DNA from 2 places in the Listeria sp. MAN/IMW/UF555 genome. Region 2 is predicted to be linked to the other one. Evidence: predicted binding sites of a transcription regulator. Region 2 holds the regulator's gene; the other holds the start of a gene.

Region 1 (9,754 bases), 160 kb from region 2:
AAATGCAAGGCTTGTTTGAAGTTAGTGAACAAAAATTACTTGAAGCCAAACAGATGGCACCAAATGAGCCGATTATTGATTTTGCTTTAGGGGAATATTATTTATCACAAGCCCGATTCGCTTCTGCTGTACAGTCTTATCAAACCGCTGTAGAAGCAGGGTTAACGATTATCTCAAATGGCGCCGTGTCTGTATATGAACGTATTGCTGAAGCTTTTGCAGCTAGCGGAGCATTTGAAGAAGCGTTACCCTACTATGAACGTGCCCTAGAAGACAAAGAATCGGTGGATACACTTTTTGGAATGGGATTAACGGCTTATCAAGCAAAAGAATACACGAAAGCAATTCACGCCTTGGAACATTTGCGCGAACATGATCCATCGTACACAACGTTATATTCCTATTTAGCAAAAAGCTACGAAGAAAATGGCGAACCTGAAAAAGCCATTGCAGTACTCAGAGATGGTTTAACGCAAGATGAATTCAACAAAGAAATGTTCTTAGAAGCAGGGAAACTCGCGGTTACGCTTCGTTTGCCGGAAGAAGCAGAAGAGTTTTATCGTCAAGCGATTGTGCTTGATGAAGAGTTCTCAGAAGCGATTATGCAACTGAACAAATTATTACTTGCGAAAGAAAACTACGAAGGTGTCATTGAATTAGTAGAAGGGCTCGGGGAAGAAGTTATTTCTGAACCACAAATTTTCTGGGACGTAAGTGTTGCATATCAGGAAACAGAACAATATAATAAAGCAAAAGCAAATTATGAACTCGCTTATCCACACTTTACAAATAATCCTACGTTCTTAAAGGAATATGGTTTATTTTTAAGAGAAGAAGGCGAACACGCGAAATCACAAGAAGTTTTGCGTAGCTATTTAGAACTTGAACCAGAAGATACCGAGATTTTATCTTTATTTGATTAACCAAAAGAATGAAGGAAGGGACTGAGGAAAGATGAAGGCATCCATTTCAATAGACGAGAAGAAAGATTTTATTCGCTGGTTTTTAAACAAACACCAGATGAAAACTAGAGAAGCAATGTGGGTTTTAAATTATATTGCTGGCCATGATCAAATTGTAAAATATGTTCATTTTGTTGATAATTTGGAAGGATGTGCGCGTGGGCTTTCGCTTAGTGCTCACGGGGTTGAATCCGAACCATTCCTATTTTTCAAAGGTAACATAATGACAACAGATCCAGAAAAAGCTTTTCATGATATTCGGCTAAACTGGGACGAGGAATTGTATGTCGAACTTCATTTTGAAGAGGCAATGACCTCACCTGAATATGCCCTTGTTCGTGAAGACAATCCTTTTGCGGCAGTGAAGCTTGCTGAAGAGGAAAAAGAAATGGCGGATGCGCTTATTTATCAATCTGTGCACCAATTTTCAAGAGAAAAATTATTACAACAAATCGATGAAGCGCTTGATACTCGTGATGAAGCGACATTCCATAAGCTCGTTCGTATTTTACAGCAAATGGATACAGAAAAAGAATAAGAAATAAATCCTAGTTAGTAATAAAATGGAGTGAAATAGTGCTTCATTTTATTGCTATGCTAGGATTTTTTAAGGAGTTGGAATCATTTGTTTTATAGTTTACTTGCAAATCGCTCTTTTTTACGATTGCTGTTTTTCGGTAATTTACTAGGGGCGATTTACGGATACATATGGTATTTACCACAATTACAAATTACAGAGCCGCGTTTTTGGCTATTTGTCCCAGATAGTCCAACCGCGATTCTATTCTTCACTCTAACTTTAGTAGCCTTTCTCGCCAAAAAGCACTGGCCGCTAATGGAGGCACTGGCTTTTGTCTGTTTAGTAAAATATGGTTTATGGGCAATTGGCATGAATATTTTTTATATGTTTGAGCAAAAGACGATTGTTTGGGCTGGTGTCGTTCTAATTTTAACGCATGGTTTTATGGCGCTAGAAGGGATTTTATATGCACCATTTTATCGTTTCCGTATAGGGCATTTTATGATAGCGGCTGTTTGGGTGTTTCATAATGATGTGATTGATTATTTATTTGGACAAATGCCGATTTATATGGGATTAGAAAAATACTTACCTGAAATCGGTTATGCAACTTTTTGGCTAACGGTTATGGTTTTATGGCTTGTATATGATAAAACGATAAAAAAAGGTCACCGTTCATTAGAATTTCCTCATCATGAGTGAAAGATGTTGAGTCTTAGTACGGGTTCATCTATACTAAGAGATAAGGATATTTACCGAAAAATTGTAGTAGGAGGAAGATGATTAGATGTCGTTTAGTCAGTATATTATTTATTTTATTATCGTTGCAGCAATCCCTCTTTGGGCGCAGTATCGAGTTAAAACTACCTATGCCCAGTACTCCAAAGTTGGTGTGGCAAATGGTTTAACTGGTGCCGAGGTTGCACGTCATATTTTGGATACAAATGGATTAACCAACGTTCCTGTTCATGAAACAAAAGGGATGTTAAGTGACCATTATGATCCTAGAAAAAAAGCTGTGTTTCTTTCTGAAGCTAATTTCCGCGGTCGTTCTATCGCTGGGGCAGCAGTTGCAGCCCATGAAGTAGGGCACGCGATTCAAGATCAACAGGACTATGCGTTTATGCGTTTTCGTTCCGCGCTCGTTCCTGTAACGATGTTTAGTTCGAATATTTCTTGGGTGTTCCTCATTATCGGGATGCTCGCAAATGTAGCTAGTTTTATGCTATTAGGGATTATTTTGATGGCAGTAGGGGTGCTTTTCCAATTAATTACCCTGCCTGTTGAGTTTGACGCTAGTAAACGTGCGCTTGTTCAATTAGAAAGTGGCGGACTAGTATCATCATCGGAACTTCCACAAGCGAAAAAAGTCCTTAGTGCTGCGGCGATGACATACGTTGCTGCAATGGCTGTTGCGGTACTTGAACTTCTAAGATTACTCCTCATTTTTACCAATATGAATCGAAATTAGAATAAACTACGAACCTGAGAATTTTCTCGGGTTTTTGTTTGGTGAAAAAAGCTTGGCAGTGAGATGAATGCTTGCTATACTTATACTCGGATAAAGTAAAGGAGCGGGACAATGGATTATGATGTAATTGTCATTGGTGGCGGACCATCAGGACTTATGGCAGCAATCAGTGCAGCGGAGAAAAACAAACGAGTTTTATTAATTGAAAAAGGACCGAAGTTAGGGCGTAAATTAATTATGTCTGGTGGCGGACGTTGTAATGTAACGAACAGGCGTCCAGCAGAAGAAATCATTAAACATATTCCGGGTAACGGTCGCTTTTTATATAGTGCGTTTCATGCGTTTGATAATGAAGATATTATTCGTTTTTTTGAACGACTTGGTGTAGCACTTAAAGAAGAAGATCATGGCAGAATGTTTCCGGTATCAAACAGCGCGCGTTCTGTTGCTGAGGCGATGATTCAGCGGATGGAAAAGCTTGGCGTGAAAATCTACATGCAAACCGCTGTGAAGCAAGTGGATTACGAGGATGGCCATGTAAAAGGTGTGACGCTAAAAGACGGGCAAGAGATTTCAGCGAGCGCAGTAATTGTTGCAGTGGGCGGTAAATCTGTTCCTCGGACGGGCTCGACAGGAGATGGCTATGCTTGGGCGAAAAAAGCAGGACACACGATTACAGAGCTATATCCGACAGAAGTACCGATTACGTCCAGTGAGCCTTTTATTAAGCAAAAAGTGTTACAAGGGACGTCGCTTCGGGATGTATCTCTGTCTGTTTTAAATGCAAAAGGAAAGCCGATTATTACGCATCAAATGGATATGATTTTTACCCATTTTGGCGTATCTGGACCAGCAGCACTTAGATGTAGTATGTTTGTCCTTCGTGAACTAAAGAAAACGGGCGCGGGTACGGTGAAAATGCGTCTTGATTTATTCCCGAATGTATCAGCTGCGGAACTTTCGAAAGAGGTTTATAAGCTGCTAGAAGAAAATCCGAAAAAAGCATTGAAAAATTCCTTAAGTTCGCTTTTACAAGAAAAACTATTATTGTTTTTACTGGAAAAAGTAGAACTGGATGAGACGGCTGAATACAAACAAGTAAGCCCGAAAAAAATTGAGCAATTTATTCAGTTATTAAAGGATTTCACTTTTGAAGTAAATGGCACGCTTGATTTTGAGAAGGCGTTTGTAACAGGCGGTGGGGTTTCTGTGAAGGAAATCAAACCAAAAGAGATGCAGTCTAAATTGATGGAAGGGTTATTTTTCTGCGGGGAAATACTTGATATTAATGGATACACGGGTGGTTATAATATTACGTGTGCATTAGTGACTGGACACACGGCTGGAGCTTATGCTGCGGAAGTGTCAAACATATAAAAAAGTACCAAGTCTTATTTTCTAAGGCTTGGTACTTTTTATTATTAACCGATTAATTTTTCGTGGAACATTCTTTGGCAAAGTTCCATTTTTTGTTCTTCGTTTAGATCTTTTGTATTTAAGCAGTAGCCGCTGATACGTAAGATTACTGGGATACCAGCTTTGATTTTTTCGATTACTTCATCGTGGTTAAGAACGTTCAAGTTGATGTGTTGACCACCTTTTGTAAAGTAACCATCAAGAATACCAACGAGGTTATGGTGTTGTTCTTCGGTTGTTTTACCGAACATTTTTGGAGCTCCTTGGATAGTTAAGGAAATTCCGTCATTTGCATAGTGGAATGGTAATTTAGAAAGACTGGCAAGGTTATCTAAGAAACCACCTTTTGCTTTGTTAGAAGGGTTAGCTCCTGGGCTGAAGAATTCTGGTTCTTTGATGATTTTACCATTTTCATCGAATACAGGTCCTTTATGCACTGGGGAGTTACCACATTGTTTAGAATAAGCAACGTTTGAAGTGATTGTTAAAACAGAAACAGTTGCTTCACTATCTTTGTAAAGTTTATGGGAGTCTAATTTGTCTTTGAACATTTTTAGAACCATTACGGCAATGTCATCGGCACGGTCATCATTTTCACCGTAACGAGGGAAGTCGCCTTCTACTTCATAGTCATATACAAAGCCATCTTCATCGCGGATGGTTTTTACTTTGGCATATTTAATCGCACTTAAGCTATCTACTACATTCGCGAATCCACAAATACCGAATCCCATGTTGGCAGTTACTTTTGATGGTAGGAAGGCCATTTGCATGCTTTCGTAGTTGTATTTGTCTGTCATAAAGTGAATGATGTTCATTGCATCTACATAAGTGTCTGTTAACCAGTCCATTGATTTATCGAATTTATCTAGCACTTCGTCGTATTCAAGGTATTCTGTTGTAATTGGTTCTACAACGTCGAATACTTGGTTTTTATGAAGATCATCTTTACCGCCGTTGATAGCGCCTAGAAGACATTTTAGTACGTTGACACGAGCTCCGAAATATTGTAGGTTATGAGTTTCACCTTTGTCTTTGTCTGCTTCTGGGTTAAGTGGGCTCACACAACAGCTGATACATTGCATATCGCCGTAGCCTTCTTCTTGCATTAATTTATCATTTTCATATTGAATGGAGGAATGTTTTACACTCATTTTCATACAATATTCTTTAAAGCTTTCTGGTAAACGAGCATCCCATAGGACAGTTAAGTTAGGTTCAGCCGAGTTTCCTAGGTTATCTAAGCAGTGTAAGAAACGATAATCTGTTTTAGTCACACGATGGCGACCGTCTGCGCCCATACCAGCCATAGAAGTTGTAACGAATGTTGGGTTGGAAGCGTAAAGTTCGTTATAACCATCTGTTCTTGCAAAACGAACCATTCTTAATTTAAGGGTTAATTGTTCGATTAATTCTTGTGCATCGAATTCAGTGATAATGCCTTTTTCTAAATCGCGTTGGATGTAGATATCAAGGAAAATCGGAATACGACCGAATGAGCTTGCAGCACCGTTTGCTTGTTTGATAGAAGCAAGGTAGCCCATGTAAGTCCATTGTACAGCTTCGGTTGCATTTTCAGCTGGACGTCCAAGTTCTAATCCGTATTCGTTACCTAAAACGATTAAGTCTTTAAGTGCTTTGATTTGTAACCAAATTTCTTCACGCAAACGAATGTTTTCATCAGAAGAAATCGCGATTTTTTTCAAGTCTTGTTGTTTTTCAGCGATTAAACGATCCACACCGTAAAGTGCTGGTTTTTGGTATAAGCCGATGATTCTTCCGCGAGAGTATGCATCTGGAAGACCACTAACGATATGCGAGTGACGCGCACGTTTAATATCATCTGTATATGCTCTAAAAATACCATCATTTGCAGTGGAACGGTTTTTTACATAAAAGTCATGTAATTCTTGATCGATGGAATAGCCATTGTCTGTTAAACATTGTTCTGCAGTTCTAAGACCACCATTTGGCATAAATGCTAATTTGAAAGGTTTGTCTGTTTGTAAACCAACGATTACTTCATTTTCTTTGTCCACGTAACCAGCTTTGTGAGAGGCAACGTTTGATACGATTGCGTTATCCATATCAAGAACGCCACCTTTTGCGTCCATTTCTTCTACAAGTTTATTTATTTTTTCATTAAGTTTAGTTGTTCTTGGTGTGCTCTTTTCTAAAAAGCTTTCATCGCCATCATAAGGAGTGTAGTTGTCTTGAACAAATTGTCCTACACTAATGTTTTCTTGCCATGCGGTTCCTTTAAAACCATCCCATGCTTTTGTCATTAATATTTCCTCCTTCAATTGTGTTTCTTTTCACTTACAATCAGAAACTTGTTCTTAGAATCTTTCTTCATTGAACAGCATACTCCTTTGTGAAAACGAAAACAATATAAAAATGGAAAGAAAATAAATTTCTTTTATATAACTAAAAAAGGCTTTGAATGGCTGTGTTAATACAGTTTTTTTATAGAAAAAAAGCCTAGCGTTAAGGCTAGACTTCTTTGTTTGCAGTCACTTCTTCTAAAAAAGTATCAACTATGCTATCTCTTTTTAAGACAAAATTAGGGTTGGCACGGCTTGGGTGAACGCGATTAGATAAAACGATGAGGCTTGCTTGATTTTGTAAATCGAGCACCATAAAAGTGCCAGTAAATCCTGTATGATATAAAACAGAGTCGCCGCGGAGATCCCAGCCAAGGCCGCGTGTCCGGTTTAGCCCAGGCGTATGATTAATTTGCATTATTTGTAGTGTTTTTTCAGTAAGAATAGGGGCGCCGTTTTGTAAAATTAGCGCATCTCGAAATTTTGAAAGATCCGCGAGTGTACTGAAAAGTCCCGCGTGTCCAGTGCCCGATTTGGCGGTCCAGGCTTTGAAATCGTGCACATCACCTTGGATTAAACCGCGCGTTTGGTCTAGTTCAGTTGGAATGACTTGGCTTTTATCAGTTGGATGAAAACTAGTGTGTGACATTTTCAGCGGTTCTAAGATGTTTTTTTGAATTGATTGCTCATAATTTCCATCAAATTTACTAATCAAATAACCGAGCAAGAGAAAATTAGCATCAGCATAGGTGACCTGAGTTCCAGGTGAATTCACTTGAGGCGTTGCAAAAACATAGCTTCTAACATCTTCTTTAGCATCCATTTTGTAGTTAGGGATATTTTGTGCAAGGCCAGAGCTATGGGTGAGTAAATGTAAAATAGTAACATTCTCGTACTTAAAATCAGGAAGATAGGATTGTACTGGATCTTCTAACTGGAAATGTTTTTGTTCAATAAGTTGTAATACACGTGTTGTCGTAGCAATTACTTTGGTCAAAGAAGCAATATCATAAATGTTATCTGTCGTTCTAGGGAGGATTTGCGCTTCAGGGAAAACGGACTTTAAACCCATTATTCTATTTTCTTCGAGGTTATTTGTTTTGATTTGATAGCTAATTCCTGGAGTGGACCCGTTTTGGACAAGTTGATCTAGTAATTGCTTCGTTTTATAAAACATACTTAAACTCCTTTGTAAGTTGGTTGCCACATCTCACGTTCGACAGCTTTTGTGACACTTGCTAACTCGACTTGGTGGATATTTTCTTTGATTGCTTGGTTCGCTACCGCAATAGCAACCGCGCGGGAAGTTTCTCTAAGTGTACGAACATGTGGTAAGAGGGCAGCTCCAAGTTCGTTTGTAGAAATTTGATCACTAACGGCACTTGATGCAGCGGCTAACATTCCGTCTGTAATAAATTTAGAACGTGTAACAAGTGCGCCAAGTCCAAGCCCAGGATATAGAAGGGCGTTATTAGCTTGACCAATTTCATAGGTAATATTTTGATAAGTCACTGGTTTGGATGGACTTCCTGTTACGATTAGCGCTTTTCCATCTGTCCATTTAATCAAATCTGCGGCAGTTGCTTCAGCTAATTTGGTTGGATTAGACAGCGGCAAAATTGCTGGTCGTTCTGTATGCTCCGTCATTTTTTTTACGATGCTCTCTTTAAAGGCTCCAGTAACGCCAGAACAGCCAATTAGCATTGTTGGATGAATTGCTTCAACTAAGTGTTCTAATGTATCAGTAGGCACGCTAGCCCAGTCAGAAGCTTGATGCGCATATTTCTTTTGACCATCCGTTAAGCCGGTCATATTATCAAGCACTAAACCACTACGGTCCATTAAGTAAAAATGTTTTTTGGCACTTTCAAAAGGAAGACCAGTTTCGCGCATCAATTGACCACTGAGTTGATCAGCAATACCGATGCCAGCAGTTCCCGCACCGAAAATAATAATCTTTTGTTTGTTTAAAGGAATATTTGAAACGCTAATTGTTGCAAGAGCAGCGGCAACAACCATCGCGCCAGTTCCTTGTATATCATCATTAAACGTACAAATTTTATCACGATAATTGTGGAGGATACGACTTGCATTTGCCCGGCCAAAATCTTCCCAGTGAAGGATAGCGCTTGGGAAAACATCACTCATGACTTCCACAAATTGTGCGATAAAAGTATCGTAATCGCTTTCTGACAGGCGTGGACGTTTATTTCCTAAGTAACGCGAGTCTTCAAGTAGTGTTTTGTTATTTGTTCCTGCATCAATTACAACTGGGAGAACACGGTCAGGAGAAAGGCCAGCAGCAACCGTATAAACCGCTAATTTTCCGACCGCTATTTTGACGCCGTTCACGCCCCAATCACCAATGCCGAGCACGCCTTCACCATCTGTAATCACGATCATATCAATATTTGGATTGTTTTGCGCATAATTTTCAACAGATGCTCTTAGTTTTTCGGGTGTAAAAGCATCAATAAATAAAGCTTCATCAGGCGCGGTATAGTCTGTATGATAATGTATTACCGCATCCCCAATCGTTGGCGTATAAATAATTGGCAAATATTCGCTCACGTTTTTGGTAACAACGTAATAATAAAGTGTGCGATTTTCGTTGTATAAGTTTGTTAGAAGTTGGTGTTTATGTAGAGGGGATTCTAAGTTTTCTAGTTGGTTTTCGATGCGCAAAGCTTGTTGTTCGATTGTTTCGATAATTGGCGGCAGTAATCCGTCTAATTTATAGTTTAATCTTTCCTCACTTGTAAAAGCTGTTCCTTTATTTAATAGTGGGTTATTCATATAGTCAAAACCTGATTTTAAAGTCATTTCAAGCACTCCTTTTCATTCTATTCTATTTTACATGGGGGAAAGGAGAATAACAACTGATTCAAAAAAAGAAAACCTGAAACCAATCAGATTTTCTTTTTTTACATATTAATGAAAATAGTAACCTTGTGCATAGGGGATGCCAATTTCTTGAAGGAACTTTAACTGTTCTTTTGTTTCTACTCCTTCAACAATCAAGGATTTATGATGCTTTTTGACGTAATGATGAAGTTGCTCA
Region 2 (9,754 bases):
AGAGACAAGGCTTCTCGCAAAACAACTCGGTGAACAATTAGCAGCCGGAGATGTGATTTTACTTGAAGGCGATCTCGGCGCGGGGAAAACTACTTTTACAAAAGGTCTTGGGGAAGGCCTTTTAATTCCGCAAATGATTAAAAGCCCGACATTTACGATTATCCGCGAATATAAAAAAGGGCGCTTGCCACTTTATCATATGGATGTATACCGCTTGGAGGATGCTTCAACTGATGAGCTCGGTTTGGAAGAATATTTCTACGGAGCGGGTGTGAGTGTGGTTGAATGGGCGCAGTTTGTTCGGGAGGATTTACCGGAAGAATACTTGGAAATTAAGCTTTTTCATATAGATGAGAATACGCGCAAGATGATAGTGAAGCCAGTTGGAGAACGATATGAGCAACTGGCGATGGAGGTTTTTGGGAAATGATGCTTGGAATGGATACGTCTTCAGATACGATGACGATAGCACTTTTTAATGAAGGTGTTGTTCTTGGTGAATATACGACGAATTTGAAAAAAAATCATAGCGTGCGATTACTTCCGGCGATTGCTGCTTTAATGGAAGAATGTGCCGTAAAACCAACTGATATAGAAAAAATCGCTGTTGCTAAAGGTCCCGGTTCTTATACAGGGCTTCGGATTGGTGTAACCGTTGCGAAAACAATGGCGTGGGATGCTGGAATTCCAATTGTCGGGATTTCTTCCTTAGCACTTTTAGCAGAAAATGGTTTATACTTCCTTGGAAAAGTCGTTGCTTTGATGGATGCTCGTCGTATGAATGTGTATGCGGGTGTTTATCGTGCAAGTGACGGTGTAATGAAAAACGTTGTAGCCGATAGCCACATTGCGCTTACTGATTTACTTGAACAATTAACGGCGGAGAAGGAAGCGATTTTATTTGTTGGCACGTTAACGGAGCAAATTCGCCTTACTGTGACGGAAGTTTTAGGGGAACGAGCGGTATTTGGTCAAGCTGATTATACTTATGCGCGGGCCAGCTCGCTTGTAAAACTGGCGGAAAACTTGGACGGTGAACCAGCAGACAATTTTGTTCCAGATTATTTAAAACTGGCAGAAGCGGAAAGCAAATGGTTGGAATCGAGGGGTTCTGAGTGAGTTTGGACGCGGCCTTAGTATTTCGAGAGGCAACTGTTGCGGATTTAAAAAGTATTATGAATGTAGAAAATGCTGCATTTACAGTACCTTGGACAGAAGCGGCTTTTCGAAATGAATTTATTATTAATCAATATGCCTACTATTTACTTGCGACTTATAAGGATCAAGTTGTCGGGTACGCGGGTGTATGGCTGGTGCTAGATGAAGGGCACATTACGAATATTGCGATTCATCCCGATTTTCAAGGTAATCACTACGGCGAGGCACTTTTACGGGAAATGATTCGTGTTGCAAAAGAGCGCGGTGTTGTTCGGATGACATTAGAAGTTCGCGTTTCAAACGATGTAGCACAAGGGCTTTACAAGAAATTAGGATTTCAAGACGGCGCCATTCGGAAAAACTATTATCCGGATACGAAAGAAGATGCGCTAGTGATGTGGGTGGACTTATGAAAAAAAATACATTAATTCTTGGGATAGAATCGAGCTGTGATGAAACAGCTGCTTCTGTTGTGAAAAATGGTTGTGAAATAGTATCTAGCGTTGTGGCTTCGCAAATTGAAAGTCATAAGCGATTCGGTGGTGTGGTTCCAGAAATTGCATCTCGTCATCATGTGGAACAAATTACGCTTGTGATTGAAGAAGCTTTAAAACAAGCCAATGTAACGATGGATGATTTAGACGGGGTGGCGGTAACTGAAGGACCTGGTTTAGTCGGTGCACTTCTAATTGGCGTCAATGCTGCAAAAACACTTGCTTTTATGCATAATTTGCCTTTAGTTGGTGTGCATCATATTGCTGGACATATTTATGCGAATCGCTTTGAAACAGAATTTCAATTTCCGCTTTTATCGTTAGTTGTCAGTGGTGGGCATACAGAACTTGTTTTAATGAAAGCAGATAATGAATTTGAAATTATCGGGGAAACAAGAGATGATGCGGCCGGCGAAGCATACGATAAAGTGGCGCGTACACTTGGTTTAGCTTATCCAGGTGGTGTTCAAATTGATAAACTTGCAAAAGATGGTGAAGACACGTTCCATTTTCCGCGGGCGATGATGGATGATGGTTCGTTTGACTTTAGTTTTAGCGGGTTGAAATCTTCTTTTATTAATACGTTGCATAATTTAAGACAGCGCGGGGAAGAACCAAATCCTAATGATATGGCAGCTAGTTTTCAAGCTAGTGTAGTCGATGTTTTAGTAAGTAAGACGATTCGCGCAGCTAAACAACATGGCGTGAAACAATTGCTTCTTGCTGGAGGAGTGGCGGCAAATCAAGGTTTGAGAGAGCGACTTATTCAAGAAGTAAAATTAGAACTTCCGGATACCGAGCTGATTATTCCGCCGTTATCGTTATGTGGTGATAATGCGGCTATGATTGCCGCTGCAGGGACAGTGAGTTTCTTACAAGGAAAACGAAGCAATTATGATATGAATGCAAATCCAGGTTTATTGCTGGAAGACATTTAAAAAAGCATGCGGAGTTAAATTCCGCATGCCCGGGACTGCAAGCAAAGTAATTTCTCACTTTGCTTGCAGTCTTTTTTTACATTGTTTTACTTAAAAATTGTCGTACTTTTTCTTCGTAAGTTTCTGGCTCAACAGTGAATGCTTGACCATGTTCAGCGCCTTTTACAACCCATTTTTCCTTGTAGCTTTTGGTGGCGTCATATAGTTCTTCTACCATAGAAGTAGGGACAAATGCATCTGAATCACCGTGAATATAGAAAATAGGTAAATCAGTTTCAGCTACGGCATTAATCGCACTTGCTTCACTGAAAAAGAAACCTTCTTTTACTTTATTGATAAGGCTAGCTGTTGGAATAATTGGGAATTTTGGTAAATGAAACATGGTTTTTAATTGATAAGATAGTTCGGCGTCCATGGAAGTATAGCCGCAATCCGCGATAATACTTTTTACTTGTTTCGGCAGCTTTTCGGCACTGGTCATGAGGACGGTGGAACTCCCCATGGAAACACCGTGAAGGACAATTTCTGTATCATCGCCATTTTTATCAAGTACTTGGTTTGTCCACTGAACATAATCTTTACGTTCTGGCCAACCAAAGCCTATATTTTTCCCTTCACTTTCGCCGTGTGCTCTTGCGTCAGGCATTAATACATTGTAGCCGAATTTTTGATTATACATCCTCGCTAGACCAGCCATTTCGACTTTGCCGCTTTTCCCTCGATAACCATGTGCCAAAATAATGGTTGTATTGGAAGGTGAGGGTGCTTCTAAATAATTAGCGACTAGTTTCAAGCCATCTGCTGAGGTTTCTGTCCATTTTGTTAGACGTTGTTGCTCCATCCAAGCGGTATTTTCTTGGCGATTTTTCTTCGCAAGTTTGGCTGTTTCTGTAGTTTGATCTGCAGTCGGTTTATCATTCATACTTGAATTATCACGAGATAGCGCATAGCTATATAAGTAAAAACTTGCGCAAATACTAATAATTACAAGTAACCCAACGATAATTGAACCAGAAATAATTAAAATCTTTTTCATTGTTAGCTCCTTTTTTTATGTAGATTACATAGATTCTAGTTCTTCGCTTACTTTTTCCCATTCCTCCATCAATTTTTCACCACGTGCTTTTACCACATCAAGTTCCTGCGTAATTTCAAAAGCTTTCTCATGGTCTTGAAAAATTTCCGGTTTGGTTAATTGAAGTTCTAGTTCGGCGATTTTTTCATCTGTTTCTTCCATAGACTTTTCTACTTCTTCTAGTTTGCGTTTTCTTTGACGAAGTAGTTTTTGCTGTTCTTTTTCTTCTTGATAATTTAGTTTTCTAACCGAGGCAGTTGCTTCGACAGGTTCCCCTTTTTTACGACGATCTTCTGCATCAAGGCGCGCTAGTTCTTTTGCTTCGGCGATTTTTTCCTGATAATAATCATAATCGCCAAGAAAAACGGTCGCTTTTTCTGGGGCTAGTTCTACTACTTTTGAAGCGATGCGATTAATAAAGTAACGGTCATGAGAAACAAATAGAATCGTTCCTTCAAAATCGATCAAAGCAGCTTCTAAAACTTCTTTACTTTCAATGTCTAAATGGTTGGTAGGTTCATCGAGAATTAGCACGTTGGCTTCAAGTAAAGTAAGTTTTGCAAGAGCGAGTCTGGCTTTTTCACCGCCACTAAGGGATTGAACGTTTTTTAGGACGTCATCATCTGAAAATAAGAAATTACCCAGTGTTGTTCGAACGTTCACTTCATTTAATTCTGGATAATCATCCCAAAGTTCCATCAAAACAGTTTTGTTGGATGTTAGTTTTGCTTGTTCTTGGTCATAGTAACCGATTTTGACACCTGCTCCAAAATGAAATTCACCGCTAAGAGCTGGAATATCACGAATAAGCGTTTTAAGAAGGGTAGATTTACCGATTCCGTTTGGACCAACGAGCGCTAGACTATCTTGACGTTTCATTTCGAACGTTAGATTGGAAGCAATGCGCTTGTCTTTGGCGTAACCAATACTTAATTCATCTACCATTAAAACATCTTTACCAGTTTGCTTTTCAAATTGGAAGCCGAAATGAGCAGATTTTTCGTCGCCTTGAGGTCGAGCGAGTACATCCATTTTTTCTAATTGTTTTCTTCTGCTCTGAGCTCGCTTAGTTGTAGAAGCGCGAACGATATTTCTAGCGACAAAATCTTCTAGCTTGGAAATTTGTTTTTGTTGTTTATCGAATTCTTTCCACATTTGTTCAAGTTTAGCTTGTTTTTGACTAACAAATGAACTGTAATTTCCTTTGTAGTGATCAATTCTTGTGCGGCTAATTTCGTATACTTGGTTAACGACTTTATCTAGGAAATAGCGGTCATGAGAAACGATAAGTAAAGAACCATGATAGTTTTGCAAATAGGTTTCTAACCATGCTAGTGTTTCAATGTCTAAATGGTTTGTCGGTTCATCGAGAACAAGAATATCCTGTTTCGCGAGTAATAACTTAGCCAGTGCAAGTCTTGTTTTTTGCCCACCGCTGAGTGAGGCGATTTCTACTTCATAATCTTCTGGATAAAAGCGTAAACCGTTTAAAACGGAACGGATTTCTGCTTCATACGTATACCCACCAACTTCTTTAAAAGTATGTTGCAAGGTATCGTAATCGGTCATCAATGCTTGATATTTTTCCGGATTATTATAAAGCTCAGGTTCCCCAAGACGAAGCTCCATTTTGCGTAAATCTGCTTCCATTTTTCTAAGTGAATCAAAAACACTTAACATTTCATCCCAAATTGTTTTCGTGGATTCAAGGCCAGTATTTTGAGCCAAATAGCCAATTTCGACACTTTTAGGTTTAGAAATTGTTCCGCCGTCATAACTCATTTTTCCAGCGATAATTTTAAGTAAAGTAGATTTACCAGCGCCATTTCGACCAACTAGGGCAATTCGGTCGCCTGTTTTTACTTCTAATTTAATATTATCTAAAATAACTTCTGCACCGAAGAATTTAGAAATTTGCTGAACTTGTAATAATATCATAATCTCTCTCCTCGAACGTTCTCCTTACTAGTTTATCTTAAAAGCCAAGTAATCGCAATGAGAGAAGAAGGGCTTCACGTATAAGGTAGATTGTGAAAACACTCGCATTATTTGTGATTTTAGCGTAGAATGGAAAAGAAGGAAAACACTAGATATTTTGCGGGACAAACTATTGCTTGAAAATCATGAGCAAAAAGTTTGTGCATTCCTTGTGAAATGTTTATAGTATATAAGCAAGCATGTGAAAGGAAGTACAGTTCACAAAAGCTTCAACTTCAGAAAAAATTTAAAAGAAGAAGGGACAGAAGGCATGATGGAGGAAACAACAAAAATTCCACAAGCGACAGCAAAACGCTTACCATTATATCATCGTTACTTGAAATACCTAGATGAATCAGGTAAGGAACGAGTATCATCTGCGGAATTAAGTGAAGCGGTGAAAGTTGATTCAGCGACTATTCGACGTGATTTTTCGTACTTTGGCGCATTAGGTAAGAAAGGATACGGGTATAACGTTTCTTACATACTCGACTTTTTCAGTAAAACACTTAGTCAGGACAAACAGACAAATGTTGCACTAATCGGTGTAGGTAACCTAGGTACAGCATTATTACATTATAATTTCATGAAAAACAATAATATCAAAATCGTTGCTGCATTTGATGTAGACCCAGCGAAAGTTGGTAGTGTTCAACAAGACATTCCAATTTATCACTTAAATGATATGGAAGAAATTGTTCGTGAAAATGGTGTGGAAGTAGTTATTCTGACAGTTCCAGCTGATGAAGCGCAAGTAACTGTAGATCGTTTAATTGAAGCAGATGTTAAAGGTATTCTAAACTTTACGCCAGCTCGTATTAGCGTTCCAAAACAAGTTCGTGTGCACCATATCGATCTTACAACGGAATTACAAACGTTAATCTATTTCCTGGAAAACTATCCAGCGAAAACAGAATAAAAAAACCTGTAGAAGGTAAGCAACACTTACTTTCTACAGGTTTTTTTTACGTCTTTTAAGCCCAGTGATAATAAGGCCAATACCAATACCAAAATCAATTAACATCATGAGTATAAGTATATAGGCAACAAGATCATAACCATATTCAGCCACTCGAACAATAACAAAATAGACAAATACAAGACCAAGCGCAAAATAAAGAAAACTTTGCTTTATTAATGAATTTTTCATATTATCCTCCAATGATTCCAAGACTCACGAGCAAAACAATGGTATTCATTAAAATATGTGCGCCCATCGAAACAGCAATTCGTTTCGTTTTCGTATAAAGAAAACAAAGAATTAATCCGATGACAAAATAAGTAAGTAAAAAGGAAATATCCCCGTGAAGTAGCCCAAAGAAGAGCGAACTAATAACTGCCGCCACATGAATGTTCATCACATTACTCAGCCCACCAAAAACCACTTTTCTAAAAACAAGCTCTTCTAAAATTGGCCCGAGAACTGAAATGAAAATCAAGAAAATCGGCGCAGATCTAGTTAAATCAACAAGTAATTCTGTGTTTGCCGATTCACCAATATTCCCAGAAATTAGCGTTAGAATAATGCTACAAATAAATTGTGCTACGTATAACCCAATCACTCCACCAATAATCCACACAATACTCAGAAATGGCGTAGTTTTTTCACCGAGTTCGATTTTATTTTCTTTTGGTTTTCTATAAAGCATTGGAATAATAATGGCGAGTGATAATAAATTAGAAAAAATCGACCATGTAATTACCCCATAAGTTTGAGCATCCGCTGTAGAAATCGAAGTCATACTAAGTAAAATATGTTGAACAACGGGAATCCCAATAGATGCAGAAAATAGTAATAATAAATAAACTAATACAATCGTAATATAACGTTTAGCCAAAAAATACGCATCCCTTCTAAAAACAAGCTCCAGCTAAATGCTTAAAAATAGCGGAAATAGCTCTTCTTATTGTACTAGTTATCACGCTTTACCGCAAATAAGAATTCTTTAATTTTTAAACGTTTTTGCTTGCAATTTTTATTTAGTTTGGTATCATAATAACTGTATTAGCACTCTAATGTGTCGAGTGCTAAAATGAAAAATGTAATTATATCAGAGGAGGTCATTTACATTGTTAAAACCATTAGGAGATCGTGTTGTAATTGAAGTACTTGAAGCAGAGGAAAAAACAGCGAGTGGGATTGTATTACCAGACTCTGCCAAAGAAAAACCGCAATCAGGGAAAATTGTTGCAGTCGGTTCAGGTCGTGTGCTAGATAACGGCACAAAAGAACCACTTGAAGTTGCAGAAGGTGACACGGTTATCTTCGCAAAATACTCTGGAACAGAAGTGACGTATGAAGGAACTGACTATCTGATTTTACGTGAAAGTGATATTTTAGCAATTACTAAATAATAAAAAAAGAAATAATCGGAGGGAAATATAAAATGGCAAAAGATATTAAATTTAGTGAAGATGCTCGTCGTGCCATGTTACGTGGTGTCGACCAACTAGCAAACGCAGTAAAAGTAACGCTTGGCCCAAAAGGTCGTAATGTTGTTTTAGAAAAAAAATTCGGTTCTCCGTTAATTACAAATGATGGTGTAACGATTGCAAAAGAAATCGAATTAGAAGACCCATTTGAAAACATGGGCGCAAAACTTGTATCTGAAGTTGCTTCTAAAACCAATGATGTTGCTGGGGACGGAACTACAACTGCTACCGTTTTAGCGCAAGCAATGATTCAAGAAGGCTTGAAAAACGTAACAGCTGGAGCAAATCCAGTAGGCGTACGTCGTGGTATCGAAAAAGCCGTAGCAACTGCTATTGAAGAATTAAAAGCTATCTCTAAACCAATTGAAAGCAAAGAGTCTATCGCTCAAGTTGCTGCTATTTCTTCTGGTGATGAAGAAGTTGGTAAATTAATCGCAGAAGCAATGGAACGTGTTGGTAACGATGGCGTTATTACTATTGAAGAATCCAAAGGCTTTGCAACAGAATTAGACGTAGTAGAAGGTATGCAATTTGACCGTGGCTACACTAGCCCTTACATGGTAACTGATTCCGACAAAATGGAAGCAGTCCTTGAAAAACCATACATTTTAATTACAGATAAAAAAATCAACAACATCCAAGAAATCTTACCAGTTTTAGAACAAGTTGTTCAACAAGGTCGTCCAATGCTAATTATCGCGGAAGATGTTGAAGGAGAAGCTCAAGCAACTCTAGTACTAAACAAACTTCGCGGAACATTTAACGTAGTTGCAGTGAAAGCTCCTGGTTTCGGTGACCGCCGTAAAGCAATGCTAGAAGATATTGCTGTTTTAACTGGTGGACAAGTCATCACAGAAGACCTAGGTTTAGAGCTGAAAACAGCAACAGTTGATCAACTTGGAACAGCTAACAAAGTAGTTGTAACAAAAGATGATACAACAATCGTAGAAGGAGCAGGCGATTCCACACAAATCAGCGCTCGCGTAAACCAAATCCGTGCGCAAATGGAAGAAACTACTTCTGAATTTGATAGAGAAAAATTACAAGAACGCTTAGCAAAACTTGCAGGTGGAGTAGCTGTTGTTAAAGTCGGAGCTGCAACTGAAACAGAGCTAAAAGAACGTAAATTACGTATTGAAGATGCCCTTAACTCTACTCGTGCAGCAGTAGAAGAAGGTATCGTAGCTGGTGGTGGTACTGCCCTTGTAAGTATTTACAATAAAGTAGCAGCACTAGAAGCAGAAGGCGATGTAGAAACAGGTATCAACATCGTGCTTCGTTCCCTAGAAGAACCAGTTCGTCAAATCGCGCATAACGCTGGACTTGAAGGTTCCGTTATCGTAGAACGCTTGAAACACGAAGCAGTTGGCGTTGGTTTCAACGCAGCTAATGGCGAATGGGTAAACATGATTGACGCTGGTATTGTCGATCCAACAAAAGTTACTCGTTCCGCATTACAAAACGCTTCATCTGTTGCTGCTCTTCTATTAACTACAGAAGCTGTTGTAGCAGATCAACCAGATGAAAACGGTCCAGCAGCAGGCCCAGATATGGGAATGGGCGGCATGGGCGGTATGATGTAATTCATATCAACCGAACAATAAAAAGATCTCTGAATTTTTTCAGGGGTCTTTTTTTGTATTAAATAGAAGTCAGCTGCCACATTTTTATAACAACAA

Evidence for each region. Region 2 encodes Rex, which represses fermentation and respiration genes when NADH is low (regulators of the CRP and FNR family bind a similar motif). Its sites were predicted from a motif close to TTGTGAAATATTTCACAA; they were not measured.
Region 1: pflB (formate C-acetyltransferase) is a predicted target of Rex. The motif match lies at 6,673-6,690, and genes of this name have one in related genera.

The regions. Positions count from the first base shown of each region.
Region 1 covers NZ_JBZWZS010000002.1:134,859-144,612, reverse strand. The annotation lists gene AC4PG8_RS07845 (tetratricopeptide repeat protein) at 1-923, shown strand, start outside; gene reoY (proteolytic degradation factor ReoY) at 955-1,500, shown strand; gene AC4PG8_RS07835 (DUF1405 domain-containing protein) at 1,588-2,184, shown strand; gene AC4PG8_RS07830 (zinc metallopeptidase) at 2,270-2,953, shown strand; gene AC4PG8_RS07825 (BaiN/RdsA family NAD(P)/FAD-dependent oxidoreductase) at 3,065-4,330, shown strand; gene pflB (formate C-acetyltransferase) at 4,375-6,654, opposite strand; gene AC4PG8_RS07815 (serine hydrolase domain-containing protein) at 6,863-7,870, opposite strand; gene AC4PG8_RS07810 (NAD-dependent malic enzyme) at 7,873-9,516, opposite strand; gene AC4PG8_RS07805 (EAL domain-containing protein) at 9,625-9,754, opposite strand, start outside.
Region 2 covers NZ_JBZWZS010000002.1:291,700-301,453, reverse strand. The annotation lists gene tsaE (tRNA (adenosine(37)-N6)-threonylcarbamoyltransferase complex ATPase subunit type 1 TsaE) at 1-430, shown strand, start outside; gene tsaB (tRNA (adenosine(37)-N6)-threonylcarbamoyltransferase complex dimerization subunit type 1 TsaB) at 427-1,119, shown strand; gene rimI (ribosomal protein S18-alanine N-acetyltransferase) at 1,116-1,571, shown strand; gene tsaD (tRNA (adenosine(37)-N6)-threonylcarbamoyltransferase complex transferase subunit TsaD) at 1,568-2,590, shown strand; gene AC4PG8_RS08595 (alpha/beta hydrolase) at 2,667-3,626, opposite strand; gene AC4PG8_RS08590 (ABC-F family ATP-binding cassette domain-containing protein) at 3,651-5,603, opposite strand; gene AC4PG8_RS08585 (redox-sensing transcriptional repressor Rex) at 5,914-6,561, shown strand; partial or broken gene AC4PG8_RS08580 (DUF4305 domain-containing protein) at 6,588-6,792, opposite strand; gene AC4PG8_RS08575 (CPBP family intramembrane glutamic endopeptidase) at 6,794-7,480, opposite strand; gene groES (co-chaperone GroES) at 7,713-7,997, shown strand; gene groL (chaperonin GroEL) at 8,030-9,658, shown strand.